Regions from separate parts of the Janthinobacterium sp. OK676 genome, predicted to be linked through region 1. Evidence: predicted binding sites of a transcription regulator. Region 1 holds the regulator's gene; the other holds the start of a gene.
What was found. The regulator NrdR, encoded in region 1, represses ribonucleotide reductase genes. The targets are predictions, from matches to a motif close to CACNANATNTNGTG.
Positions count from the first base shown of each region.

Region 2: the regulator NrdR is predicted to act here: its motif matches at 2,727-2,740, upstream of BLU39_RS10375 (ribonucleoside triphosphate reductase).

Region 1 covers NZ_FNHA01000014.1:75,658-82,209, reverse strand. The annotation lists gene BLU39_RS24000 (pilus assembly protein) at 1-36, opposite strand, end outside; gene BLU39_RS23995 (pilus assembly PilX family protein) at 33-689, opposite strand; gene BLU39_RS23990 (PilW family protein) at 702-1,670, opposite strand; gene pilV (type IV pilus modification protein PilV) at 1,667-2,251, opposite strand; gene nrdR (transcriptional regulator NrdR) at 2,485-2,946, opposite strand; gene glyA (serine hydroxymethyltransferase) at 3,090-4,337, opposite strand; ZMP/ZTP riboswitch at 4,449-4,573, opposite strand; gene ybgC (tol-pal system-associated acyl-CoA thioesterase) at 4,857-5,258, shown strand; gene tolQ (protein TolQ) at 5,305-5,994, shown strand; gene BLU39_RS23960 (ExbD/TolR family protein) at 6,010-6,450, shown strand; gene tolA (cell envelope integrity protein TolA) at 6,500-6,552, shown strand, end outside.
Region 2 covers NZ_FNHA01000004.1:225,724-232,275, forward strand. The annotation lists gene BLU39_RS10365 (anaerobic ribonucleoside-triphosphate reductase activating protein) at 38-745, opposite strand; gene nrdD (anaerobic ribonucleoside-triphosphate reductase) at 735-935, opposite strand; gene BLU39_RS10375 (ribonucleoside triphosphate reductase) at 932-2,680, opposite strand; gene BLU39_RS10380 (hypothetical protein) at 2,805-3,215, opposite strand; gene BLU39_RS10385 (ubiquinone anaerobic biosynthesis protein UbiU) at 3,381-4,415, shown strand; gene BLU39_RS10390 (ubiquinone anaerobic biosynthesis protein UbiV) at 4,542-5,438, shown strand; gene BLU39_RS10395 (ubiquinone anaerobic biosynthesis accessory factor UbiT) at 5,458-5,985, shown strand; gene BLU39_RS10400 (heavy-metal-associated domain-containing protein) at 6,017-6,280, opposite strand; gene BLU39_RS10405 (substrate-binding periplasmic protein) at 6,528-6,552, shown strand, end outside.

The DNA.
Region 1 (6,552 bases):
GCCGAGCAGCAGCGAGGCAAACGTCAAAGACCTCATGGCCCCGCTCCCACCGCCTGCTTGCGGTAATAACTTTGCAACACGACTTGCGTGCTTTCCTGTGCGCCAAAACCGATGGCCGTGATGCGGTACACATAGCTTTCCGTGGCCATGCCGCCGACCGCTGCCGTGGCCTGCGCGCCGGGCGGGTGAAACGGCAGCAGTTCGATCAGGTAGCGGGGCCGGCGCGACGGCAGGAAACCCTGCCCCGTCTGCATGACGGCGCCCGTGAACTGGCCGTATGGCACCGTGCGGTTGCCAGCGTCGGCGCCATCGAGGTCAGTACTTAACCAGAGGGCCGGCGCATCCGGGGCGGTGGGCAGGCACAAGCCCAGTGCGCCTGCCTCGCCGCAGCCATCCGCGAACCCGGCCGCGCTATCCGACGCGAAAAGGCCGCTGCGTCCCGGCGCGCCGGGCAAGCCTTCGATATCGTTCTGCGCATCCACCAATGCCTCCTCCGCCGCCTGAAACGCGATCTGCCGGTCGCGCTCGCCGCGCGCCGCCTTCTCGCCCTGCAAGGCCATCTGCGCCGCCGATACGCCCAGCAGCAAGATGATCACCAGCAGGCACAGCACATACACCAGAGTGGCGCCGCCGTGGCGTACACGAGGCAGACGCCACGGTTTGCGACAGTTGACGCCCGTGCCAGCCATCGCGCCGCCCGCCTAGGCCGGCCCGTTGCGCAACATGATGCTCGTCTGCACCAGTTGCCGCTGCCGGGAGCGCGTCGCGGCGGGCAAGGACGCGCGCGCGATGCGCACGCCCGTGTCGCCTGCGCCGTGCGCCTCGGCATAGGCCTTGCCGAACAGGTCGAACTGCGCCGGCCCCAGTTCCGCCAGCTTGTCCGCCTGGCCGGCCTCGCCGTGCAACAGCAAGGCCACGCGCACGCTGGCCACGCGCTTCCAGTGCGTGCGCCGGTGCAGATCGCGCTGGCGGGCGGCTTCATCCGCACCCTCCAGCACCAGTGCCGCATCGTAGGCGTCGAGCGCGCTGGCGTTGACGTAACGGTTCGCCACGCCGTCGGGCGGCGTATCCGTGTCGAGGCCATACAGCACCTGGAAACCGTCGACGCCACGGATGATGGCGTCCGCGCCCCAGCCGTTCGCGCCCCGGTATTTGCAGCGCAGCTCGCCCTCGCCATCGGCGCCCTGCGCTACATAGAAAATGCTCCAGCCCCGCTGCGCCTGCGTTTGCGCGGCGCCCACGCCGAAGCCCGCGCAATTGAGCACGGAGCCGTCGCCGCCTTCTTCCTTGCCGGCGCCGTAATAACGCAGGGCCAGCACGTCGCTGCCGTGCAGGGCGCCGGGCAGCGCACCGCTGATGCCCTCGCTGTTCTTGCCCAGAGTGCGCGCGTCGAGCCCTGCCACATTGGCGCTGTCGTCATCGGCATGGGCGACGGGCGCGGCGCTGCTGTCCCAGTTCACGTACGCAGTCTGGCGCACGGCGCGGGCAATGGTGTCGAGCGCATAGCGGCCGTTGTCGTCGAGCCGCGCACTGGCGGACTGGTCGCCATAACTGCCGCTGGCCGCCAGCAACACGCTACTGGCGGCCAGCATCAGCAGCGCGCCCAGCGACAGGGCCACCAGCAATTCGACCAGGCTCATGCCGCGACAACGGTGCAAGATGCGCTTCATGCGCCGCCCCCGCCCAGCTGGAATGCCAGCCTGGGCAACGACTCGCCTGCCGCATTCACGGCGGGTGAACCATCGGGCAGGCGGCCGCGCCAGCCCAGCTTGATGACGATGGGCGCGCCCATGCCGCCGCTGCACGCCCACTGCAAGCCTTGGGCGGGCGCATCCCACGCGGAAGTGTCGCGGCAGATATGCAGGCGCGCGCCGGGCAAGGCCACATGCAGTTGCTGTTTCCACTCGGCGATATCGAATTGCGCCAGGTCGGCCGCGCTGCAGAGCGTGGCGCCAAAACAGTCGGGCGCACCACTACCCGCTTCGGCGTCGTCCGCTGCCGCGTAGGCCACGTTCAGGTAGGGATTGCCCGTATCGGGGCCATTCATGAGCACGCTGTTCGCGCGCATGCGTTCGGCCATGCCCGCGGCCAGTTGCACGCCCGCCGACAATAGCGCCGACTCATGGCGCGCGCGCAGGGAATTCAGTTGCAGGATGCTGGCGCCCAGCAGGCCCAGCGCCAACAGCAGCAGCGACACGAGCACCTCGACGAGGCTGCTGCCACCGATCAGACCGCGCGCACCGCTGTGCATGAGCTTCTCCTGCGGACAGAATGAAACCAGGACTGGAGCCGCACGGACGCACGGCCCAGCTACAAGATAGGCGCGCGCAAAAAGCCGGGTCTGCGCTGGCGCAAACAACACGGCAATAAGGTGGGAAGAACAGCGGTGATATTGATCAGGCCGCTTGCCAGGCGAAGCTTGGCGTGGTGAAAACGGGGCGCATAAGCAGCCCCGCCTTCAAGAAGGTGAACAAGAAGGTGAGGTCAAGGCTTGCGCGCCTGCCCCACTTCGGCGATTGCGTCCTGGAACTCGGCCAGGTCTTCGAAATTCTTGTAGACGGAAGCGAAGCGGATGTAGGCGATCTTGTCCAGGCGCTTGAGTTCCTGCATGACGAGTTCGCCGATATAGCCGGAATCGACTTCACGCTGACCGCTGGTCAGCAGTTTTTCCTGGATGGAGGCAATGGCCGTATCCACGGAGGCGGCCGCGACGGGACGCTTGCGCAAGGCCAGCATCAAACTGCCGCGCAACTTATCCGCAGCGAACTCCGTCCGGCTGCCATTCTTTTTGACGACGGCCGGCATGATAAGTTCAATGCGTTCGTAAGTCGTAAAACGCTTGTCGCATTTGCCGCAGCGGCGGCGGCGCCGAATGGCATCCCCTTCCTCCGATACGCGCGTATCGAGAACCTGGGTATCGCCGTGCTGGCAAAATGGACATTTCATGGGCTGGCTACAACTTTATAGTAATAATTACGGGAAATCGCCGCCCTTGTACAAAGGGCGCCCGAATCACTCCGGGCGCCCTGGGGCACGAAGGAATGTGTCATACAGAATCTTACTCTGTATGACACATTCTGGACAAATTATTATGCGGCGTACACAGGGTGCGCGTCGGCCAGCACTTTCACGGCCGCTTTCACGCGCTCGATGGTGGCGGCGTCATGCGGATTGTCCAGCACGTCGGCGATCAGGTTGCCCACTTCTTCCGCTTGCGCTTCCTTGAAACCGCGCGTCGTCATCGCCGGGCTGCCCAGGCGGATGCCCGAGGTGACGAATGGCTTTTGCGGGTCGTTCGGGATGCCGTTCTTGTTGCAGGTGATGTGCGCGGAACCGAGGATGGCTTCAGCTTCCTTGCCTGTCAGGTTCTTGGCGCGCAGGTCGACCAGCATGACGTGCGATTCGGTGCCGCCGGACACGATGCGCAGGCCGCGCTTGATCAGGGTTTTCGCCAGTACGTCGGCGTTCTTGATCACTTGCTTCTGGTATTCGACGAATTCAGGGCTCAGCGCTTCCTTGAAGGCGACGGCCTTGCCGGCGATCACGTGCATCAGCGGGCCGCCCTGGATGCCAGGGAAGATGGCCGAGTTGATGGCTTTTTCGTGTTCGGCCTTCATCAGGATGATGCCGCCGCGCGGGCCGCGCAGCGATTTGTGCGTGGTCGAGGTGACGAAGTCGGCGAACGGCACCGGGTTCGGGTACAGGCCGGCGGCGATCAGGCCGGCGTAGTGGGCCATGTCGACCATGAAGTAGGCGCCGACTTCCTTGGCGATCTTGCTGAAGCGTTCGAAGTCGATCTTTTTCGAGAAGGCGGACGCGCCGGCGATGATCAGCTTTGGCTTGCGTTCGCGGGCCAGGCGCTCCATTGCCTCGTAGTCGATGTCTTCTTCCGCCGTCAAGCCGTAGGAGACGACGTCAAACCATTTGCCGGACATGTTCAGCGGCATGCCGTGGGTCAGGTGGCCGCCTTCGGCCAGCGACATACCCATGATCAGGTCGCCTGGTTTCAGCATGGCGAAGAACACGCCCTGGTTCGCCTGCGAGCCCGAGTTCGGCTGCACGTTCGCGCATTCGGCGCCGAACAGCTGTTTCACGCGGTCGATGGCCAGTTGCTCGGCCACGTCGACGTATTCGCAGCCGCCGTAGTAGCGCTTGCCTGGATAGCCTTCGGCATACTTGTTCGTCAGCTGCGAGCCTTGCGCTTCCATTACGGCCGGCGACGTGTAGTTTTCCGACGCGATCAGTTCGATGTGATCGTGCTGGCGCGTGTTCTCTTTTTGAATGACGGCGAACAATTCAGGATCGACGTTGGCGAGGGTATGATCTTTTGCAAACATGTAAAAACTCCAAGTATGAGGGTGCTTGTACTGGCAGATTGGATCGAATGAGGGGAGCCGGCGTTAAGTGAATAACAACATTGGACAGGCAGCCTCTTCGTGCTTTTCCATAGTGGCTACCCAGGCGAACGGCTGATGAAAAATCTCACGTTTCCCGGTGGGTGCCCACCTTTCGCCGGATTGCCGATCACCACTCATGGAGATCGCCCGACTTTTCGCCAGTCACGTGAGACGTAATGGAATGCAAATTGTAAGTTAAGTGCCCAAATTGAGCAAGGAATGCAAGCGTGCGGCTATAATCGCCGCCCGGGCAGCGCCGCTCCGTCGTCTTAAGCTGGATGTAAACTTTGCTCATGCATGTAAGCGTATGTTACGGGGCTTGCCATTGCAGCCCTCCGTTTTACAATGCTGCGGTGCAACTTATATGCAGCTTTTGCATGGCATTCCAGCAAGCGCCCACAGTCACAAGAAGAAAAATCGCGTAAAATGTTGCTCAATCTCACTACTGGCGCAATAAACATGCCTTCAGTCTTTACCTGGAACGTACGTGTCTACTATGAAGACACCGACGCCGGCGGCATCGTCTATTACGCTAACTACCTGAAATTCTTCGAGCGCGCGCGCACCGAATGGCTGCGCGCCATCGACGTGGGCCAGCAGGAATTGCTCGAGCAGCACGACGCGATGTTCGTTGTCAAAAGCGTCAACGCCGACTATCATGCGCCAGCCAGGCTCGATGACACGGTAAGATTGACATTAAGCATAGAGAAAATGGGGCGCGCCTCCATCGTTTTCCTGCAACAAGCCTGGTGCGGCGACCGCCTGCTCAACACGGCACGCGTCAAGATCGGCTGCGTCGATTCGGCACTGCGCCCGCGCGCCGTGCCCGATGCGGTAGCGGCCCGCATGCGCGCCGCCTGAACCCCACCCGCCACCCCGGATAATTCACCCAACAGACTGCCAGCCAATGAACGTTACACAAGATCTTTCTTTCCTCGCGCTCATCACCAATGCCCACCTGATCGTGCAACTGATCATGGCCCTGCTGCTGCTGATTTCCCTGACCAGCTGGACCTACATTTTCCGCAAGATGTTTGCCGTGCGCCAGGCGCGCAAGCAAACCATCGAATTCGAACGCAGCTTCTGGGCCGGCGGCAACCTGCATGCGCTGCACCAGAACGCCAGCGGCAACCGCGACCAGAGCGGCGCGCTGGCCCGCATCTTCGACGCCGGCATGGGCGAATTCATCAAGGGCAAGGCTTCCTACGGTTCGCGCGAAGCGCTGGACGTGGGTGCCGTGCTCGACGGCGCACGCCGCGCCATGCGCGCCGCCTTCCAGCGTGAAATGGACGTGCTCGAATCGCACCTGGCCTTCCTCGCTTCCGTCGGTTCCGTCTCGCCGTACATCGGCTTGCTCGGTACCGTCTGGGGCATCATGAACGCCTTCCGCGGCCTGGCCAACGTGCAGCAAGCCACCCTGGCGGCCGTCGCGCCCGGCATTGCCGAAGCGCTGATCGCCACCGCCATCGGCCTGTTCGCCGCGATTCCCGCCGTCGTCGCCTACAACCGTTTTTCGCATGACATCGACCGCCTGGCGATCCGCTTCGAGAGCTTCGTCGAGGAATTCTCCAACATCTTGCAGCGCCAGTCGCGCTAAGAGGGAGCAGCGTCCATGGGTTCCTCATTCAATAGCGGCGGCATGCGCGGCGGCCGTGGCCGCAAGTTCAAGTCCGAGATCAACGTCGTGCCGTACATCGACGTGATGCTGGTGCTGCTGATCATTTTCATGGTGATGCCGTCGTCGAACAATCCCAGCGTGGTGAACTTGCCCAACGCGGAAAAGTCGGCGAAACCGCCCGATGACTATATTCAGATCGTACTGAAACCAAATGGTTCGCTGTCGATCGGCGTCATCGGCAAGGAACAGCTGTCACCGGAAACGGAACCGAACCGCGACGCCCTGCTGCGCAAGCTGCGTGGCCTGCATGAAAGCAATCCCGACTATCCCGTGATGATCGCGGGCGACAAGGAAAGCAAGTACGACGACGTGATCCAGCTCATTTCGGAAGCAAAAAAAATGGGCATTACCCGCGTCGGCCTGGCCACCAAGTAAGCGCAGCATCGTGTTTTCCAGACTTGACCGTTTTTAGATAGACTAGACTTTGCAGACCAAACAAATCGACCATGTACTCGGCAAGCCCTACAGCGTGCCGCG
Region 2 (6,552 bases), on a different contig from region 1:
ATTTTGGGGCGCTTTCCAAAATTATGTGCTTGCAGGATCAATTGCCATGGTTACGGAATGTAAAACGGGGAAACATGGCGCCGATTTGCGCCAGAACAGGCGCCGATGGATAGCCGTGCAGGGGGCGGCCGGACAGCGCCGCATCCGCGCAGCCTTCGGCGCGGAATTGCTGCAGCACGTAGTTGTCGACGCCTTTGGCGGCCAGGGTGGCGGCCAGGGCCAGCAGCTGCTCGTCCGGCAGCAGGTCCGGGTGGGCGGTGGTGCGGCACTCGTAGGCGACGCCGCTGGCGAGGATGGCGTCCAGGCAGGCGCGCGCCGGGTCGCCGCTGCCGGCCACGCGGGTCACATGACGATAGTCGGCAAACGGCGCCTTGATGTCGAAACCGACCCAGTCGACCAGCGGCAGCACTTCCTGCAGGCGCTGCGGATAGATGCAGGCCGTGTGCAGGCCGACGCCGAAACCCAGCTCCCTCACGTCCCGCATGGCGCGCGCCAGCGCCGGGTCCATGCACGCTTCGCCGCCGCTGAAGACGACGGCGTCGACCAGGCCCGTTCGGCGGCGCAGCCAGGTCAGGACGTCCTGCCACGGCATGGCGCCTTCCGGCGTGCGCGCCTGTAAGTGCGGATTGTGGCAATAGCCGCAACGCCAGGGGCAGCCCTGCACGAACACCACGGCCGCCAGCTTGCCAGGGTAGTCGGTGGCGGAAAAGGGCGTCAGGCCGCCCACTTTCAGTTCAGCCGCCATGGCAGGCGGGCTGGCCCACGCGGGCGCTCGCTTCCGTAAAATACTGGCGCTCGTGGAATTCGCCCTGCTTGCCGATGTTGAACGAGGCGACGGGGCGGTGGTAGCCCATCACGCGCGTCCAGATTTCGCAGCGCTGGCGTTCCGTGTCGAGCAGGGTGATGGCGGGAGTGAAGTCGGGACGTGCGTTCATGGCGTTTCCTTGAATGGGTGAGCGAGATCGGACTGCTTGCGGGCGATCAGTTCCGCGTCGCAGGTGGGACAGAATTCATGTTTGCCGGCCAGGTAGCCGTGGCGCGGGCAGATGGAAAACGTGGGCGTGACCGTGATGTAGGGCAGCGAGAAACGGCTCAGCGCGCGCTTCACCAGTTCGCGGCAGGCATTCGCATCCGACAGCGCTTCCGTCATGTACAGGTGCAGCACCGTGCCGCCCGTGTACTTGCGCTGCAGCGTATCCTGCAATTCCAGTGCCTCGAACGGATCGTCCGTATGGCCGACGGGCAGTTGCGACGAGTTCGTGTAATACGGATTGTCGACGGTGCCGGCCTGCAGGATGGCGGGATAGCGCTTGCGGTCTTCGCGGGCGAAGCGGTAGGTCGTGCCTTCGGCCGGCGTCGCTTCCAGGTTGTACATATGGCCCGTCTCTTCCTGGAATTGCAGCATGCGCGCACGCACGTGGTCGAGCAGGCGCACGGCCAGCGCATGGCCTTCCTGTGTCGTGATGTCGTCAGCGTCGCCGCTGAAATTGCGGATCATCTCGTTGATGCCGTTCACGCCCAGGGTGGAAAAGTGATTGCGCAAGGTGCCCAGATAGCGTTTCGTGTACGGGAACAGACCCTGCTGCATCAGTTCCTCGATGGTGCGGCGCTTGATTTCCAGGCTGGTCTTGCCCAGCTCCAGCAGGCGGTCCAGGTCGGCCATCAAGGCTGGCTCGTCGCCGCGCCACAAGTGGCCCAGGCGCGCGCAGTTGATCGTCACTACGCCCAGGGAACCCGTCTGCTCGGCGGAACCGAACAGGCCATTGCCCCGTTTGAGCAGTTCGCGCAAGTCCAGCTGCAATCGGCAGCACATGGAACGTATCATGTTCGGCTTGAGTTCCGAATTGATGAAATTCTGGAAGTAGGGCAGGCCGTAGCGGGCCGTCATTTCGAACAGGCGCTCCGCGTTCTCGCTGTGCCAGTCGAAATCCTCGGTGATGTTGTAGGTGGGGATGGGGAAGGTAAATACGCGTCCCTTGGCGTCGCCCGCCATCATGATCTCGATGTAGGCGCGGTTGATCATGTCCATTTCCGCCTGCAGATCGCCATAGCTGAAGTCCATTTCCTGGCCGGCGATGACGGGAATCTGTTCGCGCAGGTCGTCCGGGCAGACCCAGTCGAAAGTCAGGTTGGTGAACGGCGTCTGCGTGCCCCAGCGCGATGGGACGTTGAGGTTGAAGATCAGTTCCTGCATGTACTGGCGCACGTCTTCGTAGCGCAGGCTGTCCTTGCGGATGTAGGGCGCCATGTAGGTGTCGAAGGAGCTGAACGCCTGCGCGCCGGCCCACTCGTTTTGCAGGGTGCCGAGGAAATTGACGATCTGGCCGATGGCGCTCGACATGTGCTTGGGCGGGCCCGATTCGATCTTGCCCGGCACGCCATTCAAGCCTTCGTGCAGCAGGGTGCGCAGCGACCAGCCGGCGCAATAGCCGGCCAGCATGTCGAGGTCGTGGATATGCAGCGCCGCTTCGCGGTGCGCCGCGCCCACTTCGGGCGGATACACCTGGTCGAGCCAGTAGTTGGCGATGACCTTGCCCGATACATTGAGTATCAGGCCGCCCAGCGAGTAGCCCTGGTTGGCGTTGGCGTTGACACGCCAGTCGCGCCGGTCCAGGTATTCATTGATGGACGCGGCGACGTCGACCTGGCCGCGTGTTGGGGAAACTGCATTTGTCGTCATGAAACCTCCAATAAACACAACATGCGGTGTTTTTATGGAGATTAATCACTAAATATAGTGGCGTCAAAGGGCGCGTGCAGTTGCGTGAGGAATCCTTGATGCAGGTGAAAAAAGCGGCCGCTGTTTACTTTTTCGCGCCGCCCTGGCGCAGGAGGAAGCCGCTCAGGCCGAAATACGCGGCGCCGCAGACGGCGATGCTGGTGACGGAGGCGGGCAGCACGTGCGCCCAGATTTCCCGCGCCGAGAAGGTACTCCAGCTGGCCACGCGCGCGTCGAACGTGAGGTAGTTCGCCAGCAGCCAGTAGACGGCCAGCAGGCCCGTGCAGATGGCGGCCTGGCGCAGCACGGGCATGGCGCGGCGCGCGAAGACGGCCTGCAGGAACAGCAGCAGCACGCCCGGATACGCGCCCAGCACTTCGGGCGACAGCACGGAGAGCGTTTCTTCGACATGGCCGTCGGCGGGGGCGGCCCACTGCACCTGCAGCACGGTGAGGAACAGGGTGAGCAAAAAAATCAGCAGCGGTTTGCGGGGCATGGCGGGCAATCGGTGAGGGAGAAAAGTGGGGCATTTTACAGCCAGGTCAAGCAAGTTGAACGCGCGCCAGCCATGCATGCATTCCTTCACCTGCGTCAAGGACTGGGCGGCGGGGGCGGGGCTATAGTCTGCACCCTGAGCCGATACAGGACTGTGAACATCATGATGCTTGAATCAACCACCGCCACCCGCGTGGCCGGACCGCTGGAACTGGTCTGCCCCGCCGGCAGCCTGCCTGCCCTGAAAGCGGCCATCGACAACGGTGCCGACACCGTCTACCTGGGTTTTCGCGACGCCACCAATGCGCGCAATTTCGCCGGCCTCAATTTCGACGAGAAGGCCATCGCCGAGGGCGTGCGCTACGCCCATCAATATGGACGCAAGGTGCTGCTGGCGCTGAATACCTATCCGCAGCCGCACAACTGGGCCGTGTGGCGCAGCGCCATCGACCGCGCCGCGCAGGCCGGCATCGACGCCATGATCGTCGCCGATCCGGGCCTGATGGCCTACGCGGCCCAGCACCACCCGCAATTGCGGCTGCACCTGTCCGTGCAGGGTTCGGCCACCAACTACGAAGCCATCAATTTTTACCATGAACACTTCGGCATCGCCCGAGCCGTGCTGCCGCGCGTGCTGTCGATGGCGCAGGTCGAGCAGCTGATCGCCAAGACGGAAGTCGAGATCGAGGTCTTCGGCTTCGGCAGCCTGTGCGTGATGGTCGAAGGGCGCTGCGCGCTGTCGTCGTACGCGACGGGCGAGGCGCCGAACACGCACGGCGTGTGCTCGCCGGCGAAATCCGTGCGCTGGCTGGAAACGCCGAACGGCCTCGAATCGCGCCTGAACGGCGTGCTGATCGACCGCTACGCACCGGGCGAAAACGCCAGCTATCCCACCCTGTGCAAGGGGCGTTTCGAAGTCAACGACGAAGAGTATTACGCGATCGAGGAGCCGGCCAGCCTGAACACGCTGGCGCTGCTGCCGCAGCTGATCGCCATGGGCGTGCGCGCCGTGAAGATCGAAGGACGCCAGCGCAGCCCCGCCTACGTGGCGCAGGTCACGCGCGTGTGGCGCGAAGCGATCGACGCCTGCCGCGAAGGCAATGCGCGCTACGCCGTCAAGCCGGCCTGGATGGCGTCCATGGACAAGCTGGCCGAGGGCCAGCAGCACACTTTGGGTGCCTACCATAGATCTTGGAAATAGCAAAACCTACTGCGCGTCCCGGGGCGTGGCCTGCGATGCTCGCTGTGCTCTAGCACAGCTGCGCTTCTCGGCCTCGCCGCGAACCGCTCGCTACGGTTTTGCAACTTAAAAAATAATGGAACAGACATGTTAAAACTCTCTTTGGGTCCCTTGCTGTACTACTGGCCGCGCGCCACCGTCTTCGAGTTTTACCAGCGGATCGCGGCGACCGCCGTCGATATCGTCTACCTGGGCGAAACCGTCTGCTCGCGCCGGCATGAGCTGCGTCTGGCGGACTGGCTCGATATCGCCGACATGCTGGCCGCCGCCGGCAAGGAAGTGGTGCTGTCGACGCAGGCGCTGATCGAGGCGGGTGCGGAACTGGCGACCCTGCGCCGCATCACGGGCAATGGCCGCTACGGCGTCGAGGCCAATGACATGGGCGCCGTGCACTGCATGGAAAAGGGCGCGTCCTTCGTTGCCGGTCCCCATCTGAACCTGTTCAATGGCCCCAGCCTGCAACTGCTGGCACGCCTGGGTGCGCGGCGCTGGGTGATGCCGCTGGAAATGGGGCAGACGGCGCTGGCCGAGATGCAGCGCCAGAAACCGGAAGGGCTGGAGACGGAAGTCTTCGCCTATGGCCGCATGCCGCTGGCGTTTTCCGCGCGCTGCTTCACGGCGCGCAACCGCAATCTGCCGAAGGACGATTGCGGCTACAGCTGCCTGGAAGAGCCGGACGGCCTGCTGCTGCGCACGCGCGACGAAGTGCCGTTCCTCGTGCTCAACGGCACGCAGACGCAGTCGGCCCTCGTCTACAACCTGGTGCGCGAACTCGACGCCATGCGCGACATGGGCGTGTCGGTGGCGCGCATCAGCCCGCAATCCATGCATACGGAACAAGTCATCGCCATCTTCGACCGCGCCCGCCGCGGCCAGGTCAGCGGCATCGGCGCGCAGGCGCAGCTGGCGGCCTGCCAGCCGGCCGGCGCCTGCGACGGCTACTGGCACGGCCAGCCCGGCATGGAACAGCACGCCGCCCATTGAACGCATCGAAAGGAAATACATGCAAGATCAACTGGAAAGATTGCCCGTCCCGGCCAAGCCCCCCATGAGCAAGCCGGCCATGTCGTACCGGCTGCCCGAACCGCTGGCCGAACTGCTGTCCAAGCTGCCGCCGTATCCCGCCTCCTGGCTGTTCGTGCAGGGCTTGAACCGCCTGCTGGCGCCGCAATTGCCCGACGACGTGCGCTGCAGCCTGGAAGGGCGCAGCCTGCGCTTGCGTCTGCTGGACGCGGGCATTGCCTTCGATTTCGAGTGGCAGGGCACGGTGTTCGTGGCCGAGCGCTATGTGGACGTGCCGGACCTGTGCATCGCCGCCAGCGTGCATGACTTGATGCTGCTGGCGCGGCGCCAGGAAGATCCGGACACGCTATTCTTCAGCCGCCGTTTGAGCCTGGAAGGCGATACGGAACTGGGCTTGCTGTTCAAGAATACGCTCGACGCCATCGAGCTGCCGCCGTTCGACCTGCAGGCGCTGGGACCGCGCCGCGTGCTGGCGCATCTGCGCGACCGGGGCGCGCGGGGAGGGTAGGCGCAGAGCTGGCGGCGCGCAATGGCGGCACTCAGTGGCGGCAGTGGCCGCAGGCGCCGCTGCACGAGGCCAGCTGTACTTCATCCGTCGCTTCGCCCATGAAGCCGGCGTCGTTGACGGCGGCCAGCAGGCGTTCCTGCGTGGCCAGCTTTTCGTCGAATTGCACCGTGGCGCCGTGGCGCGCCAGCGAGACGCAGACGGTGGCCACGCCCGTGACGGCTTCGAGCGCGCCCGTCAGCCTGTCGGCGCAGCCTTCGTGATCCATTCCGATGATATTCAAGCGTGCTGTCTGCATGGGTTCCTCTTGTTTTTCAGATAAAAAAACAGCGTAGGCGAGGGGCGCGCATGCCGTCCAGAGCAGCACGCAAGATTTATTTTCTATTTGCGGTTTTATTGATCTGGATTAATTCCGACCCCTGCTGGCCAGCCTGATAGTGCTGTTGTTTTGTACACAGTTACCGTATTCCAGTCGACAAGCGCGCTCTGCTGCGCGATACTGTCATTCTGATAAGAACGCTGGAAAGCGCTGGAAAGGAGGGCCCATGCAGCGCCGCCCCCTGCTCAAGC